2 regions of the Geodermatophilus sp. DSM 44513 genome follow, and region 2 is predicted to be linked to the other one. Evidence: predicted binding sites of a transcription regulator. Region 2 holds the regulator's gene; the other holds the start of a gene.

Region 1 (15,715 bases), 1.4 Mb from region 2:
CTGACCGTCGGCATCCACTCGGTGACCCGCTGGTCGGCCGCGGAGTCCGCGCTGGACCTGGTGCGCGTGCTGGCCGCCGAGGACCCCGAGCTGCGCCGCTCCCTGCCGCTGGGCGTCGACCTCGCCGACCCCGCTGCCGTCGCCGACGACGTCGACACGGTGGTGGCCGCGCTGAAGGGCTGGCTGGACCGGGTCGACCCGACCGAGGTCGCCGACCGGCTGCGGGCCCGCACGTGGTCGCAGGTCCGCCCCGAGCCGGTCGCACCGCTGGCGCAGGCCAGCGCGGCAGCGGCGTTGTCGCCGGACACGGTGCTCCAGCTGCGCCGCCGGCTGCGCTGCCAGCTGCGCGAGCCCGCCGACGGCCGCGTCACGCTGCTCGCCGGGCGGCGCTCGCTGGAGCTGCCGGCCGAGACCCGGCCCGCGGTGGCCGCGCTGCTGGCCGCCGGCGAGCTCAAGGTCGCCGACCTGCCCGGCCTGGACGCCGCCGACCAGCTCACCCTGGCCCGGCGGCTGGTGACCGAGTCGATCGTCACGGTGCCCGGGGCGACCGCAGAGGACGATGGGGGGCGTGGACGCGCGCCCGGAACCGGATCGTGAGCCGGCCGGACCCCCGGGCGTGACGGCGCCGGCCGACTTCTGCCGGGTCCCCGCGGCCCCCGGGCTGCCCGAGGGCCGGCTCACCGAGGACCGGTGCTCGGTGCAGGCCCTCGTCCGCGGGGACGCCGGTGTCGCGACCGCCTCGCCGGCCCAGCGGTGGCTGCTGGTCGAGCAGCCCGGCCCGTGGGGCACCGACGCCCTCACCCAGTCCCGCTTCGACCCGGCGGTGGCGCCCCGGCTGGCACACCGCGCGCGGGCCGAGGGGGTGCGGGTGCTGCTGATCCGCCGTCCCGGCGACCGGCTGGCCGACTCGCAGCGGCGGTGGGCCTACGTCGACGGCCGGTCCGGCGTCGAGGGCGTGTGGTGGTCGGTGCGCGGCAGCGACGCCGACCTCGTCGACGCACCCTGGGACGGGTCGGTGGGCGAGCGCGCCGACGGGCCGGTCTACCTGGTCTGCGCGCACGGTGCGCACGACGCCTGCTGCGCGCTGCGCGGGCGGCCGCTGGCCCGGACCCTGCCGGCCGAGGACGTCTGGGAGTGCAGCCACCTGGGCGGGTGCCGCTTCGCCGGCAACGTGCTCGTGCTGCCGCACGGCTTCGCCTACGGCCAGCTGCCCGGCGACGGCGCCGAGCTGGTCGCCGCGCACGCCGCCGGCCGGGTGGCGCTGCCGTGGCTGCGCGGCCGCTCGGGGCTGGCCGCGCCGGTGCAGGCCGCCCAGCACACCGCCCGGGCGGAGCTCGCGCTGTACGGCGTCGACGACCTGCGACCCCGCGACGTGCGCCGGCTGACCCCGGCCGGGGTGGACGTCGAGCGGTGGGTGGTGACCCTGGCCGGCCCGGACGGCGACGTGGTCACCGAGGTGGAGAGCCGCCCGTCGGAGCAGGCGGCGCCGCTGACCTGCCGGGCGACGCACCCCGCGCACAGCCGCACCTGGCACGTGCGGCTGCTGTCCGGGCTCTAGCGTCCGGGCGTCAGCCGAGGGCCCGCCCGCGGGCGGCCAGCAGCGGGATGGCCAGCTCCACCGCGGTGAGCGAGCCGTGGTAGCCGACCAGCCTGCTCGGGCCCGGCTCGCGCTCGGTCGCGGTCATCGCCCAGGTGCCGCGGGCCAGCGCGACGACGTCCCCGATCCGCCCGGCCACGCCGTCGTCCACCGGGCCGAAGACGCCGCTGGCGATGGCCTCGTCCCGGCCGGCCACCCAGGCCCGCTCGCCGAGGACCTCCCGCCAGCGGGCCAGCAGGTCGGCCTGCGCGCCGGGCACCGCGTGCAGGTACCGCGCCCGCGGCTCGCCCGCCAGGACGCGCACGCCGTCGGTGAGCTCGGGGGTGGCGTCGAGGTCCAGCCGGGTCCCAGCGGGGACGTCGAGCATCCCGTGGTCGGCGGTGACCAGCAGCGCGGCGTCGTCCGGCAGGCCGTCGACGACCTGCTCCACCAGGCGGTCGACCAGCTGCAGCTGGGCGCGCCAGCCGGCCGAGTCCACGCCGCGGACGTGGCCGGTGAGGTCGAGCTCGGCGGTGTAGCCGTAGACCAGCGTGCGGGGTGCGGCGGCCAGCGACTGCAGCACCACGGCGGCCAGGTCGCCGGCACCGACCGTGCCGGAGTAGCGGGCGCCGCGGTAGGCGGCGCGGGACAGCCCGGAGCCGGCGAAGGCGTAGGGGGCGGCGACGGTGACCTCCACGCCGGCGTCGGCGGCCTGCGCGAAGACGCTGCGCCGCGGCTGCCAGACGTCGGGGTCGGGGTCGTCGCGCCACCGGACGTGGTCCAGCGTGCGGTCCTCCCCCGTGGCGCTCCGTTGACCGGGGACGATCGTGACGAAGCCGAGGACGCCGTGGCTGCCCGGCGGCAGGCCGGTGCCCAGGGTGGTGAGGCTGACCGGGGTGGTGCTGGGGCAGGGGGCGGACAGGTCGCCGGCCGGTGTGGCCAGCGCGGCGAGGGTCGGGGCCAGGGAGGCGTGCTCCCGCACCAGGCTCGCGCCCAGGCCGTCGACGAGCAGGACCGCGACCCGACGGGCGCCGCCGAGCGCGGCGGTGAGGCCCAGTGGGTCGGCCGGCAGGTCGTCGCGCACCACCGGCACGCCGAGGGCGGCGGCGGCGCCGGGCAGCACGTCGGCGAGGCTGGCACTGCCGTAGGCGGGGCGGGCGAGGTCGGCGGGGAGCCTCACGGGCGGGTCGCGAGCAGGTGCAGCCCGGCGGCGACGTCGCGGTAGGGCGAGGTGGCGGCCAGCGCGAGCTCCAGGCGGCGGACCGCCTCGGGATCGGCCGACGCGTCACCGGAGGCCGTGTCGAGCAGGTCGGCGACGACGGCGACCCCCCGCCAGGAGCCCGGCTGCAGCCCGGCGGCCTCGACGAGGGCGAGCAGGTCCGCCGGGGTGAACCGGCGCCGCGCCGGGCGGCTGGCGCGGCGGGGGGCGGGGTCGCGGTCCTCCAGCAGGGACAGCGCCTCGACCGGGTGCCCGGAGACGGCGCGGGCCAGCACCGCGCCGGCCCGGTTGGCGGTGGCCACGCTGGCGGTGCCGCCGGGGCGCAGGGCGCGGCCCAGCTCGCCGAGGGTGGCGGCGGGGTCGTCGACCACCTCGAGCACCGCGTGGCACAGGGCCAGGTCGTAGCCGCCGCCCCCGACCCCGGGCAGGACCTCGTGCAGCAGGTCGCCGTCGCCCTGCACGCCGTGCACCCGCGCCCCGACGCCGGCGGTGTCGGCCCGCCGCGTCAGCGTGGCGAGGGCGTCGGCGCTGGGGTCGACCACGGTGACGTCGTGCCCCAGGCGGGCCAGCCGGACGGCGGAGTTGCCGGTGCCGCCGCCGACGTCGAGGACCCGCAGCGGGTCTCCCCCGACGAGCGGGTCGAGGGCGGCCCAGACGGCGGCCGCGCGGACGGGCAGCTGGTCCGCGGCGGACGCGGCGGGGGCGGGCGGCACCCGTCGGAGCCTAGTGCCGCCCGGCGGGTACGGCCCCCGTGCAGGGACCCGCCGCGAGCTCGCGGGTGGCGGGGGTCCTTCACCCGTCGGCGGCCCGGCGGATCTCGGCGAGGTCGATGCGGCGCATCCGCATCATCGCCTCGCTGGCCCGGCGGGCGCGGTCGGGGTCGGGGTCGCCGAGCAGGGCGGGCAGGTCGGTGGGGACGACCTGCCAGGAGACGCCGAAGCGGTCCTTGAGCCAGCCGCACTGGCTCTCCTCACCGCCCTCGGTCAGCCGGGTCCAGTAGTGGTCGGCCTCCTCCTGGTCGCGGCAGGCGATCTGGAAGGACACCGCCTCGGTGAACCGGAACTCCGGGCCGCCGTTGAGCGCGACGTAGTCCTGGCCGTCGAGGGTGAAGGCCACGGTCATGACGCCACCCTCGGGCGCGGGCATGCCCGGCCCGTAGCGGGTCACCTCGCCGATGGAGGAGTTGGGGAAGATCGAGGTGTAGTGCTGCGCGGCCTGCTCGGCCTGGCCGTCGAACCACAGGCACGGGATCTGCGTGGGCACGGGGGGCTCCTTCCTCGGTGGTGTGCCGGGTAGACGTCGGCGGCACACCGAACTCATCGGTGGGCGGGCGCGCCGATCCGCTGCGGGCACCCGGACCGTGGGCGGACCGCTGTACCCAGGTCGCCCACACCCGGGCCGGTGACGGGCCACCGGGGTACAGCGACGGCTCCCTCCCGGGTCCCACGCCGAGCGGAGCGAGGAGTGGGGAGAGGGGGCCCTGCTTCAGTGGCCGGAGCTGCCCGGGCTGGAGTGCCACAGCTTGCGCGGGGCGCCGGCATCGCGCCTGGCCACGGTCATCGCGTCCTCCCCGGCGGGCTTGACGTCGGCGTAGGGCGACATCCGGAACCCGGTGGGGTGCACCAGCACCGGCCGGACGACGACCGGCCGCGGCCCGCGTGAGGCCGCCGCCCCGGCGATCGAGTCCTCGGTGTACTCCCCCGCCGCCGCCATCTGCTCGGCCACCGCGTCCAGCCCGCCGGTCTCCCACGCCTCGTGCAGCGCCGGCAGCTCCCAGGCCCCGGTGGCGCGGATGGAGACCCCGCGCGGGCCGGTGCGCCGCAGCACCCCGCGGACGACCAGCAGCCACGAGTGGAAGACGGTGGCGGCGTAGGGGCCCTGCGCGTCCTCGAAGAAGGTCGAGTCGGTGCAGCCGGTCCCGTCGTCCAGGGTCACGAACACCACCCGGCGGCCGGAGCGGATCGGCGGGGTCTGGGTGGCCACCTTGACCCCGGCGACCAGCACCTCGGCGCCGCTGCGGCTGCCGAGCAGCTCCCCCGCCGGCACCGCGCCGAGCGCGGCGAGGAACGGCCGGTAGAAGTCGACGACGTGCCGGCTGGCGTCCAGGCCGAGCACCTCCAGCTCGGCGCGCACCAGCTCGGCGTCGGTGAACTCCGGCAGCCCGCTGCCGGGGGCCCAGGCCGGTCCGGTCTCCTCCTCCGGCAGCTCCAGCCCGAGCAGGTCCAGGCTCAGCTGGCCGGTGGTGGCGACGCGGGCGTCGCTGCGACGCAGGCGGTCCAGCTCGCCGATCTGCAGCAGCAGGTCGCGGCGGGTGACCTGGTGGCGGCCGCGGGTGGGCCGGCCGGCCTCCCGGTCGCGGACGCCGAAGCCGTAGAGGGAGTCGAACCCGCCGGCCAGCACCAACCGCTCCACCACCGGCCGGGACACCGACGCGCGCTGCCAGAAGTCGGCGAGCGAGCGGTAGGGCTGCCCGGCCACGATCCGGTCGACCTCCTCGGCGGAGATGCCCTTCACGTCGGCCAGGGACAGCCGGATGCCGTGGCGGGAGGGGTCGGCCATGGCCGCCGGCATCCACCCCGGCCGGGTCCACGCCTCGCCGTCGTCCCCGGGGTCGACCCGTTCCACCCGGTAGGTGCCGGTCGAGGCGTTGACGTCCAGGCCCAGCACGCGCACGCCGAAGTTGCGGGCGTCGTCGAGGATCAGCCGCTTGGGGTACATGCCCGGGTCGTGGGTGAGCACCCCGGCGAGGAAGGCCGCCGGGTGGTGGGTCTTCAGCCACGCGGACTGGTAGGTGGGCAGGGCGAACGCGGCGGCGTGGGCCTTGCAGAAGCCGAAGGAGCCGAAGGCGACCAGCACCTGCCACACCTGCTCGACCACCTCGACCGGGTAGCGCGCCACCGCCAGGGGCATGAACCAGGCGCGCACCTCGGCGTGCAGCTCCCGGTCCCCCAGCGCGCGGCGCGCCTCGTCGGCCTGGGCCAGGTCGCAGCCGGTCATCTGCGCGACGATCTGCAGCACCTGCTCGTGGAAGACGACGACCCCGGCGGTCTGCTCCAGGTACGGGGCGAGGTCGGGGTGCGGGTAGACCGGGTCCCGCCAGCCGTTCCGCGCCAGCAGGAACGGGGTGACCATGTCGCTCTTCACCGGCCCGGGCCGGAACAGCGAGATGTCGATGACGACGTCCTCGAAGGACTCCGGGCCGAACTTGCCGACCAGCTCGCGCTGGCCAGGCGACTCGATCTGGAACATGCCGAGCGTCCGGGTGCTGCGGATCAGCTCGAAGGTCGTCGGGTCGTCGCGCGGGACGGCGTCGATGTCGACCTGCTCGTGGTCCACCCGCTGCACTTCGGAGAGCGCGTGCGCGATGGCCGACTGCATGCGGATGCCCAGCAGGTCCAGCTTGAGCAGCCCGAGCTCCTCGACGTCGTCCTTGTCGAACTGGCTCATCGGGTAGCCCAGGTAGCTGTTCTCCACCGGGGTGCGGTCCAGCAGCGTGGCGTCGGACAGCAGCACCCCGCACGGGTGCAGCGCGATGTGCCGGGGCAGCCCGTCGAGCCGGGCGACCAGGTCGAACAGCAGGTCCAGGTCGCCGGTGCCGCCGCCGCGCTTGGAGCCCAGCCGGCTGGCCCGCAGCTCGGGGAGGTCGCGGAGCGCGGCGTGCACCTGGCTGGCCCGGATGTGCGGGAAGGCCTTGGCGACCGCGTCCACCTCGGCCGGCGGCAGGCCGAGCGCGGCGCCGACGTCGCGGACGGCGTGCCGCACCCGGTAGGTGTCCATCATCGAGATGCAGCTGACCCGGTGCGCCCCGAAGCGGCCGATCACCGCGTCGTAGACCTCCATCCGGCGGGCGGACTCCACGTCGATGTCGACGTCGGGCAGCTGGTGGCGCAGCGGGGAGAGGAAGCGCTCCATCAGCAGGCCGTAGCGCATCGGGTCGACGTCGGAGATGCCCAGCAGGTAGGTGACCAGGCTGCCGGCCCCCGACCCCCGGGCCGCGGCCCGGACCCCGAGGCCCTTGATGAGGTCGACGACGTCGGCGACGGTGAGGAAGTAGGACGGGTAGCCGAGGGAGTCGATCACGGCCAGCTCGTCGTCCAGCCGGCGGGTCACCTCCGCCGTGCCGGCCATGCCGCGCCGGCCCAGCCCGGCCTCGCAGCGGGCGCGCAGCACCGCCGAGGGGCCCAGGCCCCGCTCGGCCGGGGTGGTCACCACGTCCAGCTCCGGATGGCGCACGGTGCCGATGCCCAGGTCGCCCCGGACGTCGACGGCGCACTGCTCGGCCAGCCGGGCGGTGCGCTCCAGCAGCCGCAGCGCCGCATCGCGGTCGGGGCCGGCGAGGTCCGCGGCGACCTCGGCCATCTCCTTGCCCGACTTCAGGTACCCCTCGGCGGTGCGCCGGTCGACGTGCCGGGTGTCCAGCGGCACCAGCCGGCGGGCGGCGTCCAGGACGTCGGCGGTGGGCGCGTCCAGGGCGTCGACGTGGCGGACGGCGTTGGTCAGCACGACTGGCACGCCCTCCGCCGCGGCGAAGCGCAGCAGCGCCTGCGCCCGGGAGCGGTCCCCCCGGCCGCGGTGGTGCACGACCTCGAGCACCAGCGACCCGGGCCCGAACACCGCGCGCCAGGCCGACAGCCGGGCGGCGGCCAGGTCGGCCCGGCCGGCGGCCAGCGCCCGGCCGACCGGGGAGTCCGGGCCCAGCAGGGCCACCAGCCCGGGAGCGTGCTCGGCGGCCAGCGCCAGCGAGCCCACCGGCTCCCCGCGGGTGCCGCGCAGGTGCGTCGCGCTGGTCAGCCGGCACAGCGACCGCCAGCCGGCGCCGTCCCGGGCGAGGAAGGTGACCCGCGGCCGCCGCGGGTCCACGGCCGCCCCGCCGCGGGCCGGCGACCGGCGTCCGGTACCGCCGGAGGCAGGCGGGTCCGGCCGGCGGGCTTGCGCCCGCTGCGCCGAGTGCGTGCCGCCGACGACCGGGGCCAGCGGCGGCGGGACGGCCGTGTCCACCGAGGACGTCACCGCCAGGTCCACCCCGAACAGCGGTCGCACGTCGGCCGCCCGGCAGGCGAGGGCGAACTTGACCGCGCCGTAGAGCCCGTCGCGGTCGGTGAGCGCCAGCGCCCGCATGCCGTGCTCGACCGCCCGCTGGACCAGGTCCGCGGGGTGGTTGGCCCCGTACCGCAGGGAGTAGCCGGAGGCGACGTGGAGGTGGACGAAGGGGTCGGTCACCGCCCGTTCCGGGCGGAGCCGCCGACCACCCGGGGACGGGCCCGCCGCGGCGACTCCGGCGGCGACGTGCTGCCCAGGGTGGCATCCACGACGGTGAGGAACGCCCGCACGTCGCGGACGAGGTCGTCGGCCTCGCGGTCGGTGACCGCCCGGGACAGCCCCGCCTCGGCCGCGGCCCGCTTGGCCGCCCCGGCGGCGAAGAAGGTGGCCCACTCCCCCAACTCGGGGGCGACCTGGCCGAGCAGCACCCAGGCGCTGCGCGGGCGGCGCCGGCCGGACTCCGGCCGGGTGCGGGCGGCCAGCACCGCCGCGGCGGCCCGCAGCGCGCCGAGGTGGGCGGTGGCGTAGCGCTGCCGGGCGTCGGCGCTCGCCGCCGCCTCGGCCAGCGCCCGGGAGGCCTGGTCGAGCAGCTGGCGGGCGGCCTGGGGCAGCGCCGGGGGCAGGGGCAGCTGGTCGGCCATGACGCGGACGGCTCCCATCAGTCGTGCACCCGCACGAGCGACCAGCGGTTGTCCGTCGACTCCCAGCTGAGGTCGTAGACGCCGGCGAAGCTCATCCGCGACCGGCCGGCCCGGACCGCCTCGACCCGCCACACCTCGCGGGTGGCGACCAGCTCGGCCGACGCGCCGGTGCCCGCGGCGCCGTGGCGCCACCACGGGGCGGTCTCCACCCAGGAGTCGAGCAGCTCACCCACGACGTAGCGCGACTGTCCGCGCCAGAACTGCGCCGGGCCCAGCGCGCCGCGCTCGACCCGGACCTCCTCGCCGACCCCGCTCAGCACCCGGCCCATGACTGACTCCCCACCGCTCCCCGCCGCCCCACCGGCCCCGGCCCGCCGCACCGGGTGGGGAAGGACCCGGGTGCGGCAGGAGGCCGGCGTTGCTCGAACACGTGTTCGAACGGTGTCGAGTAGACCCGACACCGCCGACATCGTCAAGCGGACCTACGACAGAACGGCACGCGGCCAGGGCCCAGGGGGACCGCTGCCACCTGCACGGACACGGGGCCGGACCACTCCGCGGACGCCGCCGGGGCACCTCCGGCCGAGCCGCGGCTGCACCTCCCGGCGCAGGACGAGGATCCGTCGGCTACAGGTCCAGGACCAGGACGAGCGCCTCGTCCACGCGTTCCATCTCCGCCAGCGTGAGGAGTCCGGCAGGCTCGCCGACACGACCGCGTACCGCCGACCACGCTGCGCATGGCCCCTGCCACGAGCCGGCAGCCGGCAGCCGGTACACCTCACCCCTCACGGAGCGCGGCCATCTCCTGCTGGATCGCCCGGACCTCGGCCAGGTCGAGTGGGTCCTCCCTGACCGCACGGGCCTCCGCCGCCGCGATCCGGCGCCGCTCGTCACGCCGCAGAGCCCCGAGCGCAGCCCGGATGACCTGGTCAGCACTCTGGCGACGGGAACCGACGGTTCCCGCAGCTCAGCGGCCCGCCCGGGTCTCCCCCGCCGGCCGCGCCCCCTCCCGCAGGCCGCGGAAGAAGGCGCGCACGTCCGCTGCGACCAGCTCGGGCACCTCCCACTCCAGGAAGTGCCCGCCGCGGGGCAGCTCGGTCCAGGAGGTCACCGCGTACGAGCGCTCGACCCACTCCCGCGGGGTGGGGAACATGTCGGCCCCGGACATCGCCATCCCGGTGGGCACCTCGACCCGGCCCCACGCGGCGCTCGTGCTGCGCGCGGTCTCGGCGTACAGCCGGATGGACGAGCCGATCGTGCCGGTCACCCAGTAGACGGTGAGGTTGGTCAGCAGGTCGTCCAGCGCGTACACCTGTTCCAGGTCGCCGTCGGTCCACCGGTGGAACTTCTCCAGCACCCAGGCGGCCATGCCCGCCGGGGAGTCGGTGAGCGCGTGCGCGAGGGTCTGCGGCTTGCTGGAGTGCTCCATCGCATAGGCCATCTCGGTGGCGTTCCACTCCTGGGCGCGGCGCACGAACTCCTGCTCGGCCTCCGACAGGTCCTCGGGCACCCAGCCCAGGTAGGGGTTGGTGCCCGACAGGTGCAGCCCGACGAGCCGGTCGGGGGAGGTCAGCGCGAGCTGTTGGGCCACCCCCGCCCCCAGGTCGCTGCCCCGGACGGCGAAGCGCGGGTACCCGAGCTGCTCCATCACCTGGACGACGACGTGGGCGATCGCGGCGACGTCCATCCCCGGGCGGCGCGGCCGGTCGGAGAAGCCGTAGCCGGGCAGCGACAGCGCGACGACGTCGAAGGCGTCCCCGGCCGCCTCGCCGTGCGCGGCCGGGTCGGCCAGCAGCGGCAGCACCGGCAGCATCTGCACGAAGGAGCTGGGCCAGCCGTGCAGCAGCACCAGCGGCAGCGGGGCGGGCGCGCCGTCGGTGCGCGCAGCCCGCCGGACGACGGCGTGCACCGCCAGCCCCTCGGCCGCCGGGACCCCGGTGAGGCCGTCGACCCGGACGTGCTCGTGCTCGTTGAGCCGGGCCTGCTGCGCGGGCCAGTCGTACTCCTCCAGCCAGTACCGGACGACGCCGCGCAGCCAGTGCGGGTCCACGCCGTAGGACCAGGGCTCGGCGCCCTCGAGGTCGTCGGGCCAGCGGGTGCCGCGGAGCCGGTCGGCGAGGTCGTCGAGCACGGCCCGGGGCACGTCGACGGTGAACGGGGTGACGCTCACGGGGGACCTCCTGTCGTCGGGGGGACGGACGGGCGGGCGGGTGCGCGGCGTCCCGACGTCCCGGTGCCGTCCGGCCGTCCGGCCGTCCAGGGCCACAGCGTCGGGGCGCGCGCCCACCGCCGTCCAACACCTCCTGGTTGTGGGTCAGCTCCCCGCGACCGACCGGGCCAGCTGCACGAAGGCGCCGACGTGCGGCCGCCGGTCGGTGCGGCGGTGCGCGACCGCGAAGGTCACCGGCTCGGCGTCGGGCACCGGCACGTAGGTGACGCCGTAGGCCGCGCCGGGGTGGCTGGTGGCCACGTGCTGCGGCACGGTGAGGAAGAGCCGGTCGACCGAGATGGCCCACAGCAGCTCCTCCAGGGAACCCGCCGGTTCCCCCACCCGCTCCGGTTCCTCCCCGCCGCGCTCGGCGCGCAGCGTGAACACCCCCTCCCACCCGGGGTCGATGCCCGCGCGGCGGGCGCGGGCGGGGAGGGTCAGCAGGTCCTGCACGGACAGCGCCGCCGCGTCGGCCCTCGGGTCGGCCGCCGACAGCGCCACCGCCCGCCCCTCCCGGAACAGGGGGACGACGGCCACCCTCGGGTCGGTGCACGGGCCGTGCAGCAGGACGGCGTCGACCTCACCGGAGAGCAGCACGCCGGGCAGGTCGCTGGGCTGCACGCGCCGGACGGCCACCCGCCAGCCGGGCCAGGCCGCGCGGAAGGCGGCGACCACCGGCGGGGTGCGCGCGCCCAGGCCGTCGAGCAGCACCCCGATCCGCAGCAGGCGCCCACCCGTGGGGTCCCCGGCCAGCCCGCGGGCCAGCCCGGTGAGCGCGTCGGCGTCCCGGAGCAGGGGGCGGGCGGCGGCCACCAGCCGGCTCCCGGCCGGGGTGAGCGAGCAGCCGCGGGCCCGCCGGACGACGAGCAGGACGCCGAGCCGGCGCTCCAGCGCGGCGACCGCCCGCGACAGCGCCTGCTGGGACACCCAGCAGCGGGCCGCGGCCCGGGTGAAGGAGCCCTCGTCGGCGAGCGCGACCAGGTACTCCAGCTCACGCAGCTGCACCGCACCTCCGCCCGCCGGTGTCCCGCCCGGCCGCCGAGGGTGCCCGCCCGGTCGCCGCGGGACCAGGGGGTCCCGCCCGGGCGGGGGCGGCCGAGTGCGGCGCGGAGTGGGAGGATGCCGTCGTGGACGCCCCGCAGCACCCCCGGGTCGCCGCCATCTCCGCGCTCCTGGCCGAGGCCGGCGCCGCGGGGCGGGTGCGCGAGCTCTCCGGCAGCGCCCGCACCGCCGCCGAGGCCGCGCAGGAGCTCGGCGTGCCGAGGGGGGCCATCGCCAACAGCCTGGTGTTCGACGTCGACGGCGCACCGCTGCTGGTGCTGACCAGCGGCGCGCACCGGGTCGACGTCGGCCGGGTCGCCGCGCTGCTCGGTGTCCGCGAGGTGCGCCGGGCGACGGCGGACTTCGTGCGCCGGCACACCGGCCAGCCGATCGGCGGGGTGGCCCCGGTCGGGCACCCCGCGCCGATCGGCACGCTGGTCGACGTCGAGCTGGCCCGCCACGACCGGGTGTGGGCCGCCGCCGGCCACCCGCACGCGGTGTTCCCGACCACCTACGACGAGCTGCTGCGGCTGACCGCCGGCACCGCTGCCGAGGTCGGGGACGGCCCCGAGCGGGACCAGGACGCGGTCCTGGACGAGGCGGTGGAGGCCCGATGACGGGGACGACGCCGGCGGCGCGGATCGCCGAGCTGCCCGCCGGGTGGCTGCGCGACCACATGCACGAGGCACTGGCCATCTACGGCGAGGCGATGGGCTACAGCCCCTCGGTGGTCGCCGGCCGCTACGGCTACGCCGTCCAGCACACCGAGCGCCCCGGCTTCCGCGCGGTCGGCGCCTTCACGCAGACCCGGGACGGCGAGGTCCTCGTCGGGTTCGGCTACGGCTACGTGATCGCCCCCGGCCAGTGGTGGCACGACCAGGTGCGCGCCGCGCTGGACCGGCGGACGGCCAAGCGCTGGCTGCCCGGCGCCTTCGAGGTCTGCGAGCTGCACGTGCACCCCGACCACCAGAGCCGGGGGCTGGGCCGCCGGCTGCTGCACGCCCTGGTGGCCGACCTGCCGCACCCGGCGGCGCTGCTGTCCACCCCGGACAACGACACCAAGGCCTTCCGGCTCTACCACGCCGACGGCTTCGTCGACCTGGCCCGCAACCACCGCTTCCCGGGCGACGCGCGCCCCTTCGCCATCCTCGGCGCCCGCCTGCCGCTGCCGACCCCGGCACCGTCCCCCCGGTGAGGGCGGCCGACGCCACCGCCGACGCCGTCGTCGTCGGCGCCGGGCACAACGGGCTGGTCGCCGCCTGCTACCTGGCCCGCGCGGGGCTGCGGGTGGAGGTCGTCGAGCGCGACGAGGTGCTCGGCGGCGCGGTCTCCACCGTGGAGCGCTGGCCCGGCGTCCGCGTCGACCGCGGGTCCAGCGCGCACGTCATCGTGCGGTCCAGCGGCATCGTCGAGGAGCTGGACCTCGCCGCCCACGGCCTGCGCTACGTCGACTGCGACCCGTGGGGCTTCGCGCCCGCCCCCTCCCCCGGCGACCCCGGCCCGGACGGGCGGCCGCTGGTCTTCTCCGTCGACCTGGACGCCACCTGCGCCTCCGTCGCGGCCGCCTGCGGGGAGGCCGACGCCGCCGCGTACCGCGAGTTCGTGGCGGTGTGGGGCCCGCGCAGCCGGGCGGTCGTCGACTCCTTCGGCCGGCGTCCCACGGTGGGCGGCCTGGCCCGCTCCTTCTGGCCCATCGGCGCCCCCTCCGACGGCCGGCCGCGGACCTCCGGCGGTGACATCGCCGTCGACTTCCTCGGCTCCGGGGACGCGCTGCTGGACCGCTGGTTCAGCAGCGAGCGGCTCAAGGCGGCGCTGGCCTGGTTCGGTGCGCAGTCCGGCCCGCCGATGTCCGAGCCCGGCACCGCGGCGATGGTCGCCTGGGTGACGCTGCTGCACGACACCCCGCCGGGGCACCCGGTGGGCGGCTCCGGCGGGCTCACCGAGGCGCTGGGCCGCCGGCTGGAGGCCGACGGCGGCCGGGTCACCCTCGGCGACGGCGCGGCGCGGCTGCTGGTGGACGGCGGCCGGGTGACCGGCGTGCAGACGGTGTCCGGACGGCGGGTCGAGGCCCCCGTGGTCGTCGCCGCCTGCCACGTGCTGGCCACCCGCGACCTGGCCGGGGAGCACGCGCCGCCGGCGCTGGCCGACGCCGCGCCCCCGGTGGGCAACGGCTTCGGCCTGGTGGTCCGCGCGCACACCGACGCCCCGCCGGCCTACCCCGGCGTGGACCCCGCGCTGGCCCTGGGTGGCCTGCAGCTGCTGTGCACCGACCGGGCGGTGCTGGCCGCCGCGCACGGCGACTGGCTGGGCGGGCGGCTGCCGCGCGAGCCAGTGCCGCTGGCGATGTGCTTCTCCGCGACCGACGACACCCTCGCCCCGCCCGGGCAGCACGTGGTGACCATCTGGGGGCAGTGGTACCCCTACGCGCTGGCCGACGGCGGGGACTGGGACGCGCTCGCCGAGCGCGAGGCGGCGCGGCTCATCGCCGCCGTCGACCGGTTCGCGCCCGGCTTCGCCGCCTCGGTGCTGCGCACCTACGTGCAGACCCCGCTGCTGCTGGAGCGGGAGCTGGCCCTGCTGCGGGGCAACGTGATGCACGTGGAGATGGGGCTGGCCAGCATGTTCGGCTTCCGGCCGACGCCGGCGCTGTCCGGCATGCGGGTGCCGGGCCTGGCCGGGCTGTACCTGGCCGGCGCCTCCACCCACCCCGGCGGCGGGGTGTCGGGCAACTCCGGGCGGACGGCGGCGCGCACCGTGCTCGGCGACCGGGGGCTGCCCGCCCGCGCCCGGGAGACGCTGTCCCACGGGCTGGCCCGCGGGCTGGCCCGGGTGCGCCGGTGAGCGGTCTGCTCGAGGCGCGGGCGGTCCGCCGCCCGGCCGGCGCGCCGTGGGTGCCGGCGGTGCTGCTCGTGCTCACCGCGATCGCCTACCCGCTGCTGGACCCCGGCCCGGCCCGCGACGCGGTCAGCTGGACCATCGTGCTGCTCGGCTCGGCGGTGTCCGTGGCGCACGCGACGGTCAGCCGGGGTGCGCGCACCGGGGCCGGCGTGCTGGGCGTCACCGCGGCCACCGCGGTCGTCTTCGAGTCCGTCGGGCTGGCCACCGGCTTCCCCTACGGGCAGTACACCTACAGCGACGACCTCGGGCCCACGCTGCTCGGCGTCCCGTTCCTCGTGCCGCTGGCCTGGCTGATGATGGCCTGGCCCAGCTGGCTGCTGGCCCGCCGGCTCACCGCCGGTGTGCGGCCCGCCCGGCAGCGGCCGGCGCGGGTCGCGGTCGCGGCGGGCGTGTTCGCCGGGTGGGACGTCGTCCTCGACCCGCAGATGGTGCAGGCCGGCTACTGGACGTGGGCGTACCCGCAGCCCTCGCTGCCGGGCATCGACACGGTGCCGCTGACCAACCTGGCCGGCTGGCTGCTGGCCGGTGCCGTGCTCATGACGCTGCTGGACCTGCTCGCCGTCGGCGCGGCCCCGCGCACCGGGGACGGCGCGCCGCTGCTGGTGCTGGGCTGGATGACCCTCGGTGGTGCGCTCGCCCACGCCGTCTGGCTGGGGCTGCCCGGGTCCGCGGCGTGGGGGGTGCTGCTCGCCGTCCCGGTGCTGGTCGCCCTGGCGGTGCAGGCCCGGAGGTCGTGACCGGGCGGCTGCTGCGGGGCCTGTCCGGGGCGGCCGTGGCCGGCGCGCTGCACGCGGCGGTGAACGCGGCGCTGCTGCGCCGTCCCCCGGCCGGGCCCGCGCCGGTGCGCCGCGCGGTCACCGTCGTGCTGCCGGTGCGCGACGAGGAGGCGCAGGTCGGCGGCTGCCTGGCCGCGGTGCTCGCCCAGCAGGGCGTGGCAGACCTGCGGGTCGTCGTGGTGGACGACGGCTCGACCGACGGCACCGCCGACGTGGTGCGCGCGGTCGCCGACCCGCGGGTGCGGCTGGTCCGTGCCGCCGAGCCGCCGCCCGGGTGGCTGGGCAAGCCGCACGCCTGCGCCACCGGCGCGGACG
Region 2 (15,715 bases):
CGTCTACGGCGGCGGCCACACGCGGCCGGGGCTGGAACTGCTGCAGCAGAAGGTGCAGGAGGAGTTCGGCCTGGACATCACCTTCACCCGCGAGGACTCGGGCGCGATCGCCAACTCGATCTCCGCGGAGCTGGCCAGCGGTTCCCTGAACGCCGACGTGGTCAGCCTCACGGACCCGGCAACCATGCAGCAGTGGGCGGACGAGGGCGTCATCGCCGATGCCGAGGTGCCCAACGCCGACGACATCATCGAGGGGTTGGACGACCCGGCGACCCCGCAGGTGCCGTACAGCCTGGTGCCGCTGGGCATCATGTACAACTCCGCGACCACCGACGCTGCCGACCTGCCGACCACGTGGACGGAGCTGGCCGCCGAGTACCCGGGCGCGATCGTCACGTCCGACCCCGGCGCATCAGGAACCGCCCTCGCCCACTACACCATGCTCACCGAACTCCACGGCGAGGAGTGGCTCCAGCAGCTGTCCGAACGCCAGGTCGCCGTGACCGAGAGCAGCCTGGCCCTGGCGCAGCTCGTCCTCACCGGTGAGGCCGACCTCGGCATCCCGGCGATCGAGTCGGCCGTGATCGGCGCCGCCCAGGAGGGAGAGCCGCTGGCGATCGCCTACATGGAGGACGGCGTGCCGACGTTCACCTCCGAGCTCGCGATGCTCGCCGACGCCCCGCACCCCAATGCGGCCCAGCTGGTGGTCCAGTACCACCTCTGCGAGGACTTCCAGGCCGCGCTGGCCGAGCAGGGCGGGCGCAGTGTCCTCGTCGACGGCCCGCAGCCCCCGGAGGCCGCCGACCTCTCCGACGCCACCCTGCTGACCACCAACCTCGAGGAGATCTCGACCCGCGGGGAGGACGTCACCGCCCGGTTCGCGGAGCTCTTCAACCGATGAGGCGTCCCGCACCGGCGTACCCGGACCCCCGGCCGGGATCCGCGCCGCGGACGGTCGCCGCGTACTCGGCCGGCGCAGCCGTGCTCGCCGCACCGCGGGGTCGGCCATGGCGGTGAGCACCCCTGCCGTCCCCGCCGCGTCCGGCACGGACGCGGCGGGGACGGCTCCCTCGCACCGGCGGGGCGGGCCCCCCGCCGGCGGCCGCCGCGGCACGGCGTGGTTCGACCGCGGCATGCGACTGGTCTGGGCGGTGGCTGTCCTGGCGTTGATCGGTTACCCGATCGCCCAGGTCTTCGGCCAGAGCTTCGTCGCCGATGACGGCGGGTTCACGTTCGGGAACTACGCGCTGCTCGGTCAGGAACCCGACCTGGTGCGGGCCATCCTGAACTCGCTGTGGATCGCCGCCGGCACGGTGGTGGGCAGCCTCCTGCTGGGCCTGCCCGTGGCATGGCTGGCCGTGCGCACGGACATGCCGCTGCGGCGCTTCTTCCGCGGCAGCGCCGTCCTCACGTTCGCCGCGCCGAGCTTCATCGCCGCGCTCGGGTGGATCCTGCTGCTGGGGCCCCGCAACGGCTTGCTCAACACGGCGCTGATGGGTCTGTTCGGCCTGGAGGAGGCCCCGTTCGACATCTTCACGCCGTGGGGGATCGTCTTCGTCCTCTCGCTCTTCCTGTACCCGCTGGTGTTCCTGCCGGTGTCGGCGGCGCTGGAGGGCATCGATCCGGCCCTGGAGCAGGCGGCTGCCAGCCTGGGCGCGTCGCGCTGGCGGGTGCTGCGCACGGTCACGTTCCCGGTGATCGCGCCGGCGCTCATCGCCGGCTCCATCCTGGTGTTCGTCAGCGCGGCGGTCATCTTCGGTCCGGTGGCCATCCTGGGTGCGCCCGTGGGGTTCCAGACGATCCCCACGGTGCTGTTGAGCCTGATGCAGTTCCCGCCCCGCATCGAGGCGGCCGCGGTCATCTCCGTGCCGATCTTGGTGATCATCGCGGGCCTGCTCGTGCTGCAGCGCTGGCTGACCGGCGGCAAGCGGTTCACCGTCATCGGCGGCAAGCCCGGCCAGCAGGACGTCACCCGTCTCGGTGCTGGCGGTCGGGCGCTCGGGCTGACCTTCTGCTCGGCCGTCGTGCTGCTGAGCATCGTCCTGCCGTTCGGCGTGCTCCTGGTGACGTCCTTCCGCGAGGCCCTCGGGCGGCCGCTCGGCTGGGACAACTTCACCCTCACCGGGAACTACGAGCAAGTGTTCGGCCGCCCCCTGATCACGGCTGCCATGGGGAACAGCTTCGTGCTCGCGGTGGGCGGGACCGTGCTGGCGCTCGCCGTGGCGCTCCTGGCCGCATGGCTGGCGCACCGGACGCGGGCGCACAGCAACGCCCTGATCGCCCCGGTGATGGCGGCACCGCTGGCCTTCCCCGGTGCCGTGCTCGGAATCGGCTTGATCATCGCCTACGCCGGCACGCCGTTCGGGCTCGGCGGCACGCTCACCATCCTGCTCATCGCCTACGCCGGCAGCGCCCTGCCCTTGTCCTACGCCTACGTGCACGCCGGCATGGGCCAGATCGGCGCAGAGGTCGAGGAGGCGTCGCGGAGCCTCGGTGCGTCGTGGGTGCGCACCTGGCGCCGGATCACGGTGCCCCTGCTCCGACCGTCCCTGCTGGCGGCGGGGCTGCTCAACTTCGTCCTGCTGTTCCGCGAGCTGGAGATGTCGGTGTTCCTCTACACCGGTGCCAACCCGACGGTCGCGACCGTCCTCTACAACCTCGCCAGCGAGTCGCTCTACCAGCGCGTCGGTGCGCTCTCGGTTGTGATCCTGCTGATCAACATCGTGGTCACCGTGATCGCGATGCGGCTGCTGGACAGCAGACCCGGCGAGTCGCCGTCCCGGCGTCGCCGCCGTTCCCCGTCCGTCGCCCTCAACACACCCCCGGAGGAAGCCGCATGACCGCCACCGTCCCGGATCTCGGCAGTGGAGTGCACCTGCGGTACGAGACCCCGCACATCGCCGTACTGACGCTCGACAGCGAGCCGGCCAACACCTTCAGCTGGGAGAGCCGGCGGTCGTTCATGCGGGCGCTGGACATCCTGGACGCCGACGAGGACGTCCGCTGCCTGGTCATCACCGGGAAGGGCCGGGCGTTCACGGCCGGTGCTCAGCTGCGCGAGGACCAGTCGATGACCGACGAGCAGCTCACCGACTACCTGGCCGAGTTCGGCAGGGTGCTCAACGGCGTCCAGGACTTCCGTGCGCCGGTCATCGCAGCGATCAACGGCGCCACGGTGGGTGGAGGCCTGGAGTTCGCTCTCTGCAGTGACATCCGGATCGCCTCGACCGAGGCCTTCTTCGTCGCCGCCGGGGTCAACGTCGGGCTCATCGTGAGCTTCTGGCGGCTGCCACGAGTGGTGGGCCTCGGCGCGGCCAAGGAGATCCTGCTGACCGGGGCGCGCTACACCGCAGAGCAGGCACTCAACTGGGGACTGGTCACCGAAGTGCACGAACCGGCGGACCTGATGCCGGCCGCGCTGGCCAAGGCCCAGCGGATCGCGACGCGGGCCCCGTTGTCGGTCGAGGTGACGAAATCCGCGGTGACGCAGGCCATCGAGATGGACTTCGCGGAGGGGCAGGCGCTGCAGACCCAACGCTTCCTGGAGATGTTCCGCACCGACGACCACCAGGAGGCGCTACGGGCCTTCTTCGAGAAGCGGGACGGCGACTATAGGCGCCGATGACCCGGCCGCCACACGAGGCGGCCGCCGACCCTCCGGGCTTCGGTGGCCGCCTCGTGCCGGTCCCGCGACACGTCGGCAGACCGGCACGGGTCAGACCCGGCGCAGCACCGTGACCACGCGGCCCAGGACGGTGGCGTCGTCGCCGGGGATGGGCTCGTACGCCGGGTTGTGCGGCAGCAGCCACACGTGCCCGTCGCGCCGCTTGTACGTCTTCACCGTCGCCTCGCCGTCGATCATGGCGGCGACGATCTCGCCGTTCTCCGCCGTCGGCTGCTGGCGCACGACCACCCAGTCGCCGTCGCAGATGGCCGCCTCGACCATCGAGTCACCGCTGACCCGGAGCATGAACAGGGTGCCCTCGCCGACCAGCTCGCGGGGCAGCGGGAAGACGTCCTCGACGGCCTGCTCCGCGAGCACCGGGCCACCGGCGGCGATCCGGCCGACCAGCGGGACGTAGGTCGGGGTGGGGGCCTCGTCGGCGCCGCCGGCCGTCGCGGCGGTCGGTGCCGGCGCGCCGGGGACCTCGCCGGGCAGCCGGACGTCCAGCGCCCGCGGCCGGTTGGGGTCGCGGCGCAGCCAGCCCTTCTTCTGCAGCACGCTCAGCTGGTGGGCCACCGAGGAGGCCGACGAGAGCCCGACGGCCTCGCCGATCTCGCGCACCGACGGCGGGTAGCCGCGTCGCTCGATCGAGTCGCGGATCACCTCGAGGACGCGCCGCTGCCGCTGGGTGAGCCCGTCGCCGGCCTCGCCGCGGTCGGGGAAGGTGCGCACCGACGCGGTCCCGGCCGTCCCGGGCGCACCGGCGGCCGCGCCGGTCCGGCTCTCCGACGCCCGCCGCGGCGGGCCGTCGCCTCCCCGGGCCCCACTGCCCGACGTCCCCCTGCTGCCCGCCACGTCTCCTCCTCGCCGGCCGTGCCGCCACGGCCCGTGTCCTGCGCCCGGTGTCCCGCGCCCGGTCGCCCTGCGCCCGCCCGGACCGGTGACCCGGGGGCCGGGGCGGACGGGTGTCGGACGGAACGGTAGCGCCTCGGGACCGGTACTCCCAAACACCTGTTCGAAGTGTGCGCGGCGTCGGGTCGACCCCGTCGGCGGGATGCGGTAGACATCGCACAGACGTTCGATCGAACACGCGTTCGACGCGCTGGGGTGTGAGGAGGAGGCTCGTGGTGGACGTGCGTCAGGCCGTGCTGGAGTTCGACGCGGCGGTGCAGGTGCCGTGGCGGCCGCTGCTGGGGTCGGGGGACGCGCGGTGCGCACCCGCCCGGGCGGTCGGGGCACCCGGACCGGCGCGGTCGCCGGCCGGGTCGGTCCTCCCGGGCAGCGGCCCGCGGGTCGCCGGGCACCTGCGGCCGGTCCCCGACCGGCCGGGTGTCCCGGGGCCCCGCGCCGCGGTCACGGCTCCCGCCCGCGGGGCCGGCCGGTCACCGGCCGTCGGCAGCGTCCCGCCGGGTCCGCACCGGGTCCGGCCGGGGGGACGGGCCGTGACGTCGGGGGTGGGGTCCGCGGGCGCCGTCCGCGGCGGGTGCGTCCCCTCCGGCGGGGCACGTCTGCGGCTGACCGGGCGCGGGCGGGCGCTGGTGCGCGCCCTGGTCCTGTCCGGCGCGGTCGCGTTCGGCGCCTGGGTCGCGCCGGTCGTCGGGGGTCACCCCGGTGGGGAGCTGCGGCTGGCCGGTGGGGACAGCGTCGTGGTGGGGGAGGGGGACACCGTGTGGTCGATCGCCGGGGAGCTCGCCGGCGGGACCGGGGACGTGCGTGCCGTGGTCGACGCGATCGAGGAGCTCAACGACCTCGAGGGCTCGGTCGTCGTCCCCGGCCAGGTCCTCGCGGTGCCCTGACCAGGGGCCGGAGGTGGTCGGGAGGGGCGGCTCGGTCGAGGAGCGACAAGACCGCCCGGCCAGGTTCGTCAACCCGTCGTGCCGAGTCGCTCACCCGCCGTCGCAGGTCGCGGACCTACCGTCGGGTCCGTGTCAGCCACCCCCGGGCGCCGGGCCGCCGTCTTCAGCTCCCCGTCGCAGAACGTCGAGGTCCTCGTCGAGGGCACCTGGTGGCCGGGGTCGCTGCTGGGCTGGCGGCACGACGGCAGCGGCGCGTGCGAGGTGTGGGTGCGGGTGGCCGTGGCCGGTGCCGACCGCGAGGTCTGGACCGACCTCGGCGAGGTCCGGCTGCCCGAGGCCGACCCCGCGCCGGTGCTCGTGCCCGACGCGCCGGCGGCGCTGTCCCTGGGGCTGGCCGAGGAGCTGCTGCCGGGCGCTTCGACCGCCCCGCGGGTGTCCCTGAGCGAGGCCGCCGCCCGGGAGCAGCGGGCGGCCGGCGTCCTCCCCGGGTCGGGTGCCACGGACCGGCGCCGCCACGGCGGCCAGGTGACCGCCCAGCTGCCCGCCGTGCACGACGCGGCGGCCGCGGCCGGCCGGCACCGGGCCGGGGCGGCGGCCGGCCGGCACCGGGCGGTCGACACCCGCCCGCAGCCGGAGGCGTCCCCCGCGGGGGAGGCCGCCGGGTCCGACCCCGGCGACGCGACGGTGCTCATGCCGCGCGCCACCGGTCCGGACTGCCTGACCCGTCCGCTGCGGCTCGGGGACCGGGCGTCCCGTCCCCGCCCGGTCCGCCCCGACGGGGTGCTCCGGGCCTGAGCCCGGAGCGGCACCCGTCCGCTGCTGCACCCCACCCGCGTCGCCCGTGCGCCGGCGCGGGAGGAGGCGTGCCGTGGGGCCGGTGGGACAGCTGTGCCGGGACGGTGCGGACGTCGTCCCGCCGGGCGACGCGCGTGATGTCGGCTTGCAGATCTAGTGGGGACCGGCCTAGGCTTCCCCTACATCTAGTAGTCGTACCGCTGTGAGTCGTCCACAGGCCGGTCCTCAGGTCCTCCCCACGACGTCCACCGGATGTCCCCAGGGGGGTCCACAGCCGGCCGTCCCGATCCGTCGCCCGACCGCTCCCGGCGGTCGCGGCGGCAGCCGGGGCGGGACCCCGTGGCGGGGCCCGTCGGGAGGGGAGGGACCGCGTGCGCTGCCCCTTCTGCCACAACCCCGACAGCCGGGTCATCGACTCGCGCGAGGCCGACGAGGGGGCGACCACCCGTCGCCGCCGCTCGTGCCCCGCGTGCGGCCGCCGGTTCACCACGGTGGAGGAGGCCGTCCTCGCCGTCGTCAAGCGCAGCGGGGTCAGCGAGCCGTTCGCCCGCGGCAAGGTGGTGGCCGGCGTCCGCCGTGCCTGCCAGGGCCGGCCGGTCGACGAGGACCAGCTGCAGCAGCTGGCCCAGCAGGTGGAGGACGCCATCCGGGCCTCCGGCGCCGCGGAGGTGCCCAGCCACGAGGTGGGGCTGGCCATCCTGCGGCCGCTGCGCGAGCTGGACGAGGTGGCCTACCTGCGCTTCGCCAGCGTGTACCGGGCCTTCACCTCGCTTGAGGACTTCGAGAAGGCGATCACCGAGCTGCGGGCCCGGCACGTCGCCGCCGGCACGCCCCCGCTGCCCGGCATGCAGGACCCACCACCCCGCCGGCGGGGCGGGGGGCGCAGCAGCGCCTCCTCCGCCGGCGGCTGAGAAACGTCAGCAGCACCGGCTAAGAAGGGTGCGGCTCTTCCCCAGCCGCCTCTCCGACCAGCACCGCACACAACCCAGGGAGAGCTCGTGACCGAGACCGAAGACCGCCTGTCGGGCCGTACGCGTCGTACCGCCAAGGCGCCGACCAGGGGGAGGGGCCTGAAGGTCAAGCGGGTCTTCACCACCGCCGGGGTGCACCCCTACGACGAGGTGACCTGGGAGCGCCGGGACGTCGTCATGACCAACTGGCGGGACGGCTCGGTCAACTTCGAGCAGCGCGGCGTGGAGTTCCCCGCCGAGTGGAGCATCAACGCCACCAACATCGTCACCACGAAGTACTTCCGCGGCGCCGTCGGCACCCCCCAGCGCGAGACCAGCCTGCGCCAGCTCATCGACCGGGTGGTGCTCACCTACGGCGCCGCGGGCCGCGAGCACGGCTACTTCGCCAGCGAGGGCGACGCCGAGGTCTTCGAGCACGAGCTGGCCTGGATGCTGCTGCACCAGTACTTCAGCTTCAACTCACCGGTCTGGTTCAACGTCGGCACCGCCGCGCCGCAGCAGGTCAGCGCCTGCTTCATCCTCGCCGTCGACGACACGATGGACTCGATCCTCAACTGGTACCGCGAGGAGGGGCTGATCTTCAAGGGCGGCTCCGGCGCCGGCCTGAACCTCTCCCGCATCCGCTCCTCCAAGGAGCTGCTGTCCTCCGGCGGCACCGCGTCGGGCCCGGTCAGCTTCATGCGCGGCGCCGACGCCTCCGCCGGCACCATCAAGTCCGGTGGGGCCACCCGCCGCGCGGCCAAGATGGTCGTCCTCGACATCGACCACCCCGACATCGAGGAGTTCATCGAGACCAAGGCGCGCGAGGAGGACAAGATCCGCGCACTGCGCGACGCCGGGTACGACATGGACCTCGGCGGCCGGGACATCACCAGCGTCCAGTACCAGAACGCCAACAACTCCGTCCGGGTCTCCGACGAGTTCATGCGCGCCGTCGAGGACGGCACGCCCTTCGGCCTGCGCGCCCGCATGGACGGCTCGGTGATCGAGACCGTCGACGCCAAGGCGCTGTTCCGCAAGGTCACCCAGGCCGCCTGGGAGTGCGCCGACCCGGGCATCCAGTACGACGACACGATCAACGACTGGCACACCAACCCCGAGACCGGCCGGATCAACGCGTCCAACCCGTGCTCGGAGTACATGAGCCTGGACAACAGCTCGTGCAACCTGGCGTCGCTGAACCTCATGAAGTTCCTGCGCGACGACGGCACCTTCGACAGCCGGAACTTCGTCAAGGCCGTCGAGCTGGTCATCACCGCGATGGACATCTCGATCTGCTTCGCCGACTTCCCGACCGACCCGATCGGGGACACCACGCGGGCCTACCGGCAGCTGGGCATCGGCTACGCCAACCTCGGCGCGCTGCTCATGGCCACCGGTCACGCCTACGACTCCCGCGGCGGGCAGACCCTCGCCGCGGCGATCACCTCGCTGATGACCGGCACCGCCTACCGCCGCTCGGCGGAGCTGGCCGGCATCGTGGGCGCCTACGACGGCTACGCCCGCAACGCCGACGCCCACGCCCGGGTGATGCGCAAGCACTGCGCGGCCAACGACGCGATCCGCCCGGTCGGCGCCGACGACGCCGACGTGCTCAAGGCCGCCACCGCCGAGTGGCAGGCCTGCCTGGAGATCGGCGGGGAGGTCGGCTGGCGCAACGCGCAGGCCTCCGTGCTGGCCCCCACCGGGACCATCGGCTTCATGATGGACTGCGACACGACCGGCATCGAGCCGGACTTCTCACTGGTCAAGTACAAGAAGCTGGTCGGCGGCGGGTCGATGCAGATCGTCAACCAGACGGTCCCGCGGGCGCTGCGCAGCCTGGGCTACCAGGACGAGCAGATCGAGGCGATCGTCGAGTACATCGCCGAGCACGGCCACGTCGTCGACGCCCCCAGCCTGCGTCCGGAGCACTACGAGGTCTTCGACTGCGCGATGGGCGAGCGGGCCATCTCCCCGCTGGGCCACGTGCGGATGATGGCCGCGGTGCAGCCGTTCATCTCCGGCGCGATCAGCAAGACGGTCAACATGCCGGAGACGGCGACCGTCGAGGACGTCGAGGGCATCTACTTCCAGGGCTGGAAGCTGGGCCTCAAGGCGCTGGCCATCTACCGCGACAACTGCAAGGTCGGCCAGCCGCTGTCCGACGCCAAGGCGAAGAAGGCCGAGACCAGGGTCGAGACCGCCGCCCCGGTGGCCACGGCCTCGCAGCCGGTGCGCCGCCGGCTGCCGAAGAAGCGGCAGAGCATGACGACGTCGTTCAGCGTCGCCGGCGCCGAGGGCTACATGACCGCCGGGCTGTACGACGACGGAAGCCTGGGCGAGGTCTTCCTCAAGCTCGGCAAGCAGGGCTCGACCCTGGCCGGGGTCATGGACGCCTTCTCCATCTCGCTGTCGATCGCGCTGCAGCACGGGGTGCCGCTGGAGACCTACATCCAGAAGTTCACCAACATGCGCTTCGAGCCGGCCGGCATGACCGACGACCCGGACATCCGGATCGCCCAGTCGGTGATGGACTACATCTTCCGCCGGCTGGCGCTGGACCACCTGCCGCTGGAGAAGCGGGCCGACCTCGGCATCTTCACCGCCGAGGAGCGGGCCGCCCAGGTGTCCGGCTACGGCACCTCGGCCTCGACCGCGGCGGTCGAGGAGGAGGTCGACGTCGAGGCGCTGCGCGGGTCGGTGCCGACCGAGGCGCCGGTCAGGCCGGCGCCGGCCGCCCGGGCCGACAAGCCGGTCACCGAGGTGCACTCCTCGGCCGAGCTGTTCGAGCTGGTCACCGGCACCGCGACCGACGCGCCGCTGTGCATGACCTGCGGCACGAAGATGCGCCCGGCCGGCAGCTGCTACGTCTGCGAGGGCTGCGGCTCCACCAGCGGCTGCAGCTGATGTAGTCGGCCAGGAAACGTCCGCGCATACCGGGACAGCAATGTCCTGAGTCCGGACCGCAATGTCCCCGACTCGGCCAACCGGGACATTGAAGAACTGATCTGGGGGCGGCACTCGGCTCCTCACCGAGGGCCGAGTGCCGCCTGCCCAGGCCGGTACCGCCAAGCCGCCAGTCCTTCCCCTGCCCCCGGGAGGTCACCATGACCGCAGCACTCGCCCACGTTCCCCGCCAAATCCCCAATCCCGAAGCCACCCCCGGTCTCGCCGATGCTCGATTGCTCCCCGACGACGCGTTCCTCCGGGACTGGGACGCGATCATCCTCGGCGACGACGTCAAGGAGCGCCTCGTTCGGCAGGCCGCCGCCGCTGTGCGAATCCGGAGCGAGGTCGCCTTCACGGACGTTCCTCTGCACGGGGTCGTACTGCTGAGCGGTCCGCCCGGAGTGGGGAAGACCACCCTGGCGCGCGGTCTGGCTGACCGAGTGGCCCGATCCATCAGGCTCGCCGGCCGGCCGCCGTGGGCCTTCCTCGAGGTCGACCCGCATGCCCTCGCGAGTTCGGCACTCGGCAAGAGCCAGAAGAGCGTCCATCAGCTCTTCAACGTCGTCATCGCTGAACAAGCAGAGATGGGCCCGACTGTCGTCCTGCTGGACGAGGTGGAGACGCTGTTCACTGACCGCTCCCAGCTGTCGATGGACGCCAACCCCATCGACGTGCACCGGGCCGTCGATGCTGGCCTGGTTGCCCTCGACGCGCTTGCCCGCAGACATCCCGACTTGCTGCTGTTGGCCACGACCAACTACGCCGAGGCCCTGGACCCGGCGCTAGCGTCGCGTGCCGACCTGTTGGTCCAGGTGCCGCTGCCCGACCTCGCTGCTCGCCGGGTCATCCTCGGTCACACCCTTGCTGCGCTCGCAGCGGCGTTCCCTGCGTCGCCTGAGCTGACCTCCCCTCGGACGCTGCAGGCCGCTGCCGAGGCGAGCGATGAGCTCGACGGTCGCAAGCTGCGCAAAGCCGTGGCCGAGGCTTGCGCCTACGACCCGATGGCCGGGGGGCATCCCGGGCGACTGACCGTGGAGGCGCTGCTGGCGACGCTGCGAGGGGTGCAGCGGTGACCGTCCTGGCCCGCCGCGTAGCCAGCATCCCGGCGCGGACTGCGGGCGACACCTGGCGGCTCATCGTCGATCTCCTCGCCCCCTCTGGCACCACCGCGCACACCACGCTCGCGGCGGCGGCCAACGTGGCGAGTCTGCTGATCGCAGAGGAGTACACGGCGACGGGTCCAATCGTCGTCGTTCCCGCGACAGGCCCCCGGGTACGCATCTACACCGTCCACGGCGAGTCCGCGGTTGACGATGATCTTAATGAGACCGCCCTACCGGTGCATCCCACCCACGCGCCCGGCTGGACCCTATCCCTGCCCTGCGGCCCTGACGACCTCGCCGCTGCGCAGCAGGCGCTCGCTGGTGCCCCCGGGGTCACCGTCCGAGCCCTCGACGCCGGAGTCGGCGGGGAGCTCGCCAAGCCCATCGGCGCCGCGGCTGCCTCCCCCCGCGAGCTCGGGGGGATCGTCATCGACCTCAACGGGGGGTTCTGATGAGCACCAGGGTCAGCGTCTCGACCTACACGCACGCCACGACGTTCGTGGCCAACAACCTGCTCCGGAGCATCAAGCGGCTCGTCACCGGCGCCGGTCTGCCGGCCGACAACCTGATCGGCAACTGGGAGGTCATGGAGCGCGGCGTCGCGACGTGGCTCGGCACTGGCCACCTGTCCGCTTTGGTCCTGGAAATCTACACCGCTGGATCCGCCGTCCCGCGTGGACTGGTGGCCCGGTTCGACTTCACGATCGACTACGGGTACTCACCCGATGGTGACGGTGACCTCTGGCTCGACAGCGACGCTGTGGCCTTCGCCCTGAAGAAGGCTGGAGTGAGCGCAGTCCGCTGCAACTACCGCGTGGTAGCAGATGCCGCGTTTGGCTACCCCGCCGTCGACGGGTGGAGCGACACCACGCTGCGGAGCACAACCGGGTTCACGCGGCACTCCCTCGGCACCTCGATCACCGGAGGGGCGCTCGGCGCAGATCTCAGCTACTACGGGAGAACAGCGTGATCAGCGTCAACGAGGCGTTCACCAAGTTCCGTAGCCGCCTTGAGGCCACGCAGGGCGAGGAGACGAACGCCAGCCGGCGCCAACAGCGCATCCGCGCCCACCTCGACGCGTCTGATCTTGCCATTAGTCGTGACTTCCTCAGCGGTTCGTACCGACGGGAGACGAAGACCAAGCCGCTCCGCGACGTTGACATCTTCGTAGTCCTGGAAGACCGCACCTACCTGAGCAAGCACCCACGCCGGGTGCTTGACGTCGTTCATGGTGTTCTCGAGCCGCACTACCCGGGTCGCACACACACAGACCGGCTTGCCGTACGCATCGACTTCGGCGCCCAGGTTGTCGACGACACAACGGACGAGGTCATGAGCTTTGACGTCGTCCCGGCATTCGACGACCGCGGCGCCTACCTCATCCCCGACGACTTCACAGGAAAGTGGATCCGGACGGATCCGACGGTGCACGCGAGCAAGGCGACCCAGGCCAACAAGGACTACGGCGGGAACTGGAAGCCCCTCGTCAAGATGTTGAAGAAGTGGAACGAGCAGGCGGGGAGCCCGGTCCAGCCCTCGTTTCTCATCGAGGTCATGGCTCTGGGCATCCTGTCCGGCACCTGGGGCGGAACCTACTCCCGTGAACTGCGCGGCTTCTTCGCTGAGGCGGCCCGTCGCATCGACGAGGTCTGGCCCGATCCCGCCGGTGTCGGTCCCGACGTCAGCGACGAGCTTGATGCCGATCCGACCAATATGGCGACGGCTCGAGCGGCCCTCCTCTCCGCCGAGAAGAGCTGCACCCGGGCCCTCATGCTGGACCAGCAGGGCAAGACCGGCGACGCCCTGGCCGCCTGGCGGCGCCTGCTCGGACCGCTGTTCGCCAAGTCGTGACCGGTCGCCCCCCTGCGGTCGGCCCCGCCGCTGTCGGCCAGCTGAGCGACCTGACGTTGCGGCAGAACGAGCCCCCGCATCTTGAGCGCCTGCGTGCGTACAGCTACCGCTACAAGGTCGCGCAGCGTTGGCGGATCGCGCGCCTAGCGGGAACCCTGGCGTTCGCGGGCGTCGCGCCGTTCCTCTCACTGGGGGCTGGGCGTGATGAGGCCGATCTCATCGCCGCCGTATCGGCCGGGTGGCTGGTCATTGGCCGCACCCTGCTGCAGCGCCTGGAGCGTGCGCACTACAGCCGCGCGGTTGCCATGCATGAGCTCTACGACGTCAAGCTGTTCGGCTTGGACTGGAACGAGCCACTGTGTGGAAATCGTCCGCTGACCGTCGACATGACGACCGACGCGGGTCATCTTCCCCTCAACGAACGCCGCGAGAGGCATTACACCACCTGGTTCACCATCGATCTCACCGGTGTGCCGTATCCAACGGATGTCCTGTTGTGCCAGCGACAAGCTCTGTCCTGGTCTCGGAAGGACCGGCAGGCTTACGCTGTCTTTCTGCTGGCGACGGAGACGGTGTGGCTCCTCGTTGGCGTTTTCGTCGCTGTCCTTCAGGACTTGCTACTGGCGGAGTACCTGGTGGCGATCTTCTTGCCCTGCGCACCGGCCTTCCTTGATGCGACGGAGCTTGCGTTCGACCACTTGCAGAGCGCGAGGACGGGCGAGACGGTCGAGCGACGTGTGGAGCGCTCCGTCGAGGAAACTCGACATGATCCCAAGCTGGCGACGCTGGACCTCTGTCGCAGCTTCCAGGATTCCGTCTTTCTGACCCGCTCAAGCGCGGCGCGTGTCCCCAGCTGGTTCTACCGCGTGCGCCGCGCTCGCTCTGACCGCAGCACGCGAGCGGCGGCAGCGGCCGCCTGACGAGGCGCCGTGGGCGTCCTGCGGCAACCCTGTCACCGAGTACGAAGGTCCAGGGACGCGGCGACCCCCGGGGTGCAGACCGGACCGGCTCCGTCATCGGCAACAAGGCCGCGACGCAGGAGCGCCGGGAGGATGAACTCGCGGTCGGGCTTGGACAGCTTCCGGCGGACGTCCTCGCCACGGTGGATACGGCGCAGCGGCCGGGCCTCCGCGAGGGTGAGGGGCCGGGCCGCGGCCACCGCGTGGGGCGTGGGCACGTGCGAGACGAGCGAGACCTCGTCGTGGTGCCGGGCGACGTCCAAGCCGGCACCCGACAAGGGCGCACCGAGCGCGCTGACCGCAGTTGCGACGTCGTCCACCGTTGCGTCCCGCGTGGCCGCGAGGGTGGTCATGGTGGTGTGCCCGTGGGCCAGTAGTGCGGCACCAACTGCTGCGGTGAGGTCCACACCGTCGTCGGTTCCCTCGTCCTGACGGAGCAGCTGACCCACCGGCGCACCGAGGACGTGGCTGAGGCGTTCGAGGACGCGCAGGGGGAGGTCGCCGGCGTCGGCGCCGTCCTCCAGCCGTTTCACGGTGAGCGGGTCGACGCCGATCGCGGCGGCCAGGCGGCGCTGGGAGAGGCCGCGGTCGGCGCGTAGGCGGCGCAGTGCGTCCGGGTCGATCACGGGAGAGCCTCCACGGTGATGCCGAGCGCGCGCAGGACACCCCCGGTGTGGTCGCGGGTGCGTTCCGCCCGGCGGCCGAAGCCGATGATGAGCGGCGCGTTGTCGGCCGCGAGCAACTTCCAGGCGGCGTGGCTGCGGCGCTGCGCGACGAGATCGTCGTGCTGCTGCACCACCGTCATGCCTTACCCGTCCCCTTGTCCGCGGGCCTCCCCGCGCTGCTGTGTGTCTGCGTAGTGTGTCGTCACCCTGTGACAGAACCGACAGGTCGTCGGCGCCGGTCCCGGCCAACACGCCGCATCCGTTAGCCACGCGGCTACTCGCGCCGCGTCACGTCGGCGGCGTCCTCGGCCGGTCGAGCAGCTCCCGCAGCTCCCGCAGCTGCTCATGCGAGAGCCGGCCGTCCTCAAGCAACTGCCGCACCGCACCCAGCACGATTCGAGTGCTCGCCTCCTCATCCAGGTGCCGCTGCTCGGCCCGGCGCCGGTTTCGCTCGTCCTCCACCTGGGCGGCCCAGGCGGTCGCGTCCTCCAGCGTGTCCTTCGTCGTGGTGGTTCGGTGGCCGTCGTCGAGCAGCACCGCGGCCTGGAAGCGGCCCGACGGCAGCCGGCGAATCGAGGCCATCAGCCCTCGCTGGGCATCCGGGACTGGGCGCCGTCGGCGGCGACGTGCTCACCGGTCCCAGGGTCGAACACCGGCGCACCGGCCGCGGCGGCGGACTGGCGCAGCGCCTCCTCACGGTCGTCGGCGTCCATCCCGGACAGCACGTTGAGGTGCTTGGGCAGGTCCTCCCGCTGGTTGGGGTTGCGGACGGCGCTGCCCTGCATGACGGGCAGGTGCAGCTCGGTCAGCCAATGCATCAGGTAGCCGATGAGGAAGTGCTTCTGCAGCTCGCACATGTCGTGGTCGAACCCGCCCGCGTCGTTGCGGTGCCCGTCGATGTCGAGGTATAGGTGCCGCGGCTTGCCCGCGTGCTCGACGGCCGCCTTCTTCACGGTCTGGAAGATCATGTCGGCGGCGGT

The links. Region 2 encodes LexA, which represses DNA repair genes until DNA is damaged. Its sites were predicted from a motif close to TCGAACANNTGTTCGA; they were not measured.
Region 1: a site for LexA is predicted at 8,899-8,914, ahead of RTG05_RS08655 (DUF6504 family protein). Genes of this name have one in related genera too.

What each region holds. Positions count from the first base shown of each region.
Region 1 covers NZ_CP135963.1:1,770,699-1,786,413, reverse strand. The annotation lists gene RTG05_RS08690 (cupin domain-containing protein) at 1-597, shown strand, start outside; gene RTG05_RS08685 (ferredoxin family protein) at 617-1,558, shown strand; gene RTG05_RS08680 (alkaline phosphatase family protein) at 1,569-2,756, opposite strand; gene RTG05_RS08675 (methyltransferase domain-containing protein) at 2,753-3,508, opposite strand; gene RTG05_RS08670 (VOC family protein) at 3,588-4,058, opposite strand; gene RTG05_RS08665 (DNA polymerase III subunit alpha) at 4,281-8,015, opposite strand; gene RTG05_RS08660 (SAV_6107 family HEPN domain-containing protein) at 8,012-8,494, opposite strand; gene RTG05_RS08655 (DUF6504 family protein) at 8,494-8,805, opposite strand; gene RTG05_RS08650 (epoxide hydrolase family protein) at 9,444-10,646, opposite strand; gene RTG05_RS08645 (LysR family transcriptional regulator) at 10,791-11,690, opposite strand; gene RTG05_RS08640 (YbaK/EbsC family protein) at 11,813-12,343, shown strand; gene RTG05_RS08635 (GNAT family N-acetyltransferase) at 12,340-12,921, shown strand; gene RTG05_RS08630 (phytoene desaturase family protein) at 12,918-14,567, shown strand; gene RTG05_RS08625 (carotenoid biosynthesis protein) at 14,564-15,361, shown strand; gene RTG05_RS08620 (glycosyltransferase family 2 protein) at 15,358-15,715, shown strand, end outside.
Region 2 covers NZ_CP135963.1:3,148,792-3,164,506, reverse strand. The annotation lists gene RTG05_RS15355 (extracellular solute-binding protein) at 1-901, shown strand, start outside; gene RTG05_RS15350 (ABC transporter permease) at 1,008-2,840, shown strand; gene RTG05_RS15345 (enoyl-CoA hydratase/isomerase family protein) at 2,837-3,625, shown strand; gene lexA (transcriptional repressor LexA) at 3,716-4,519, opposite strand; gene RTG05_RS15335 (LysM peptidoglycan-binding domain-containing protein) at 4,792-5,460, shown strand; gene RTG05_RS15330 (hypothetical protein) at 5,590-6,255, shown strand; gene nrdR (transcriptional regulator NrdR) at 6,627-7,166, shown strand; gene RTG05_RS15320 (vitamin B12-dependent ribonucleotide reductase) at 7,254-10,115, shown strand; gene RTG05_RS15315 (AAA family ATPase) at 10,316-11,230, shown strand; gene RTG05_RS15310 (CBASS system Cap8 protein) at 11,227-11,712, shown strand; gene RTG05_RS15305 (HORMA domain containing protein) at 11,712-12,230, shown strand; gene RTG05_RS15300 (CBASS oligonucleotide cyclase) at 12,227-13,111, shown strand; gene RTG05_RS15295 (S-4TM family putative pore-forming effector) at 13,108-14,031, shown strand; gene RTG05_RS15290 (helix-turn-helix domain-containing protein) at 14,064-14,696, opposite strand; gene RTG05_RS15285 (hypothetical protein) at 14,693-14,875, opposite strand; gene RTG05_RS15280 (hypothetical protein) at 15,024-15,317, opposite strand; gene RTG05_RS15275 (hypothetical protein) at 15,317-15,715, opposite strand, start outside.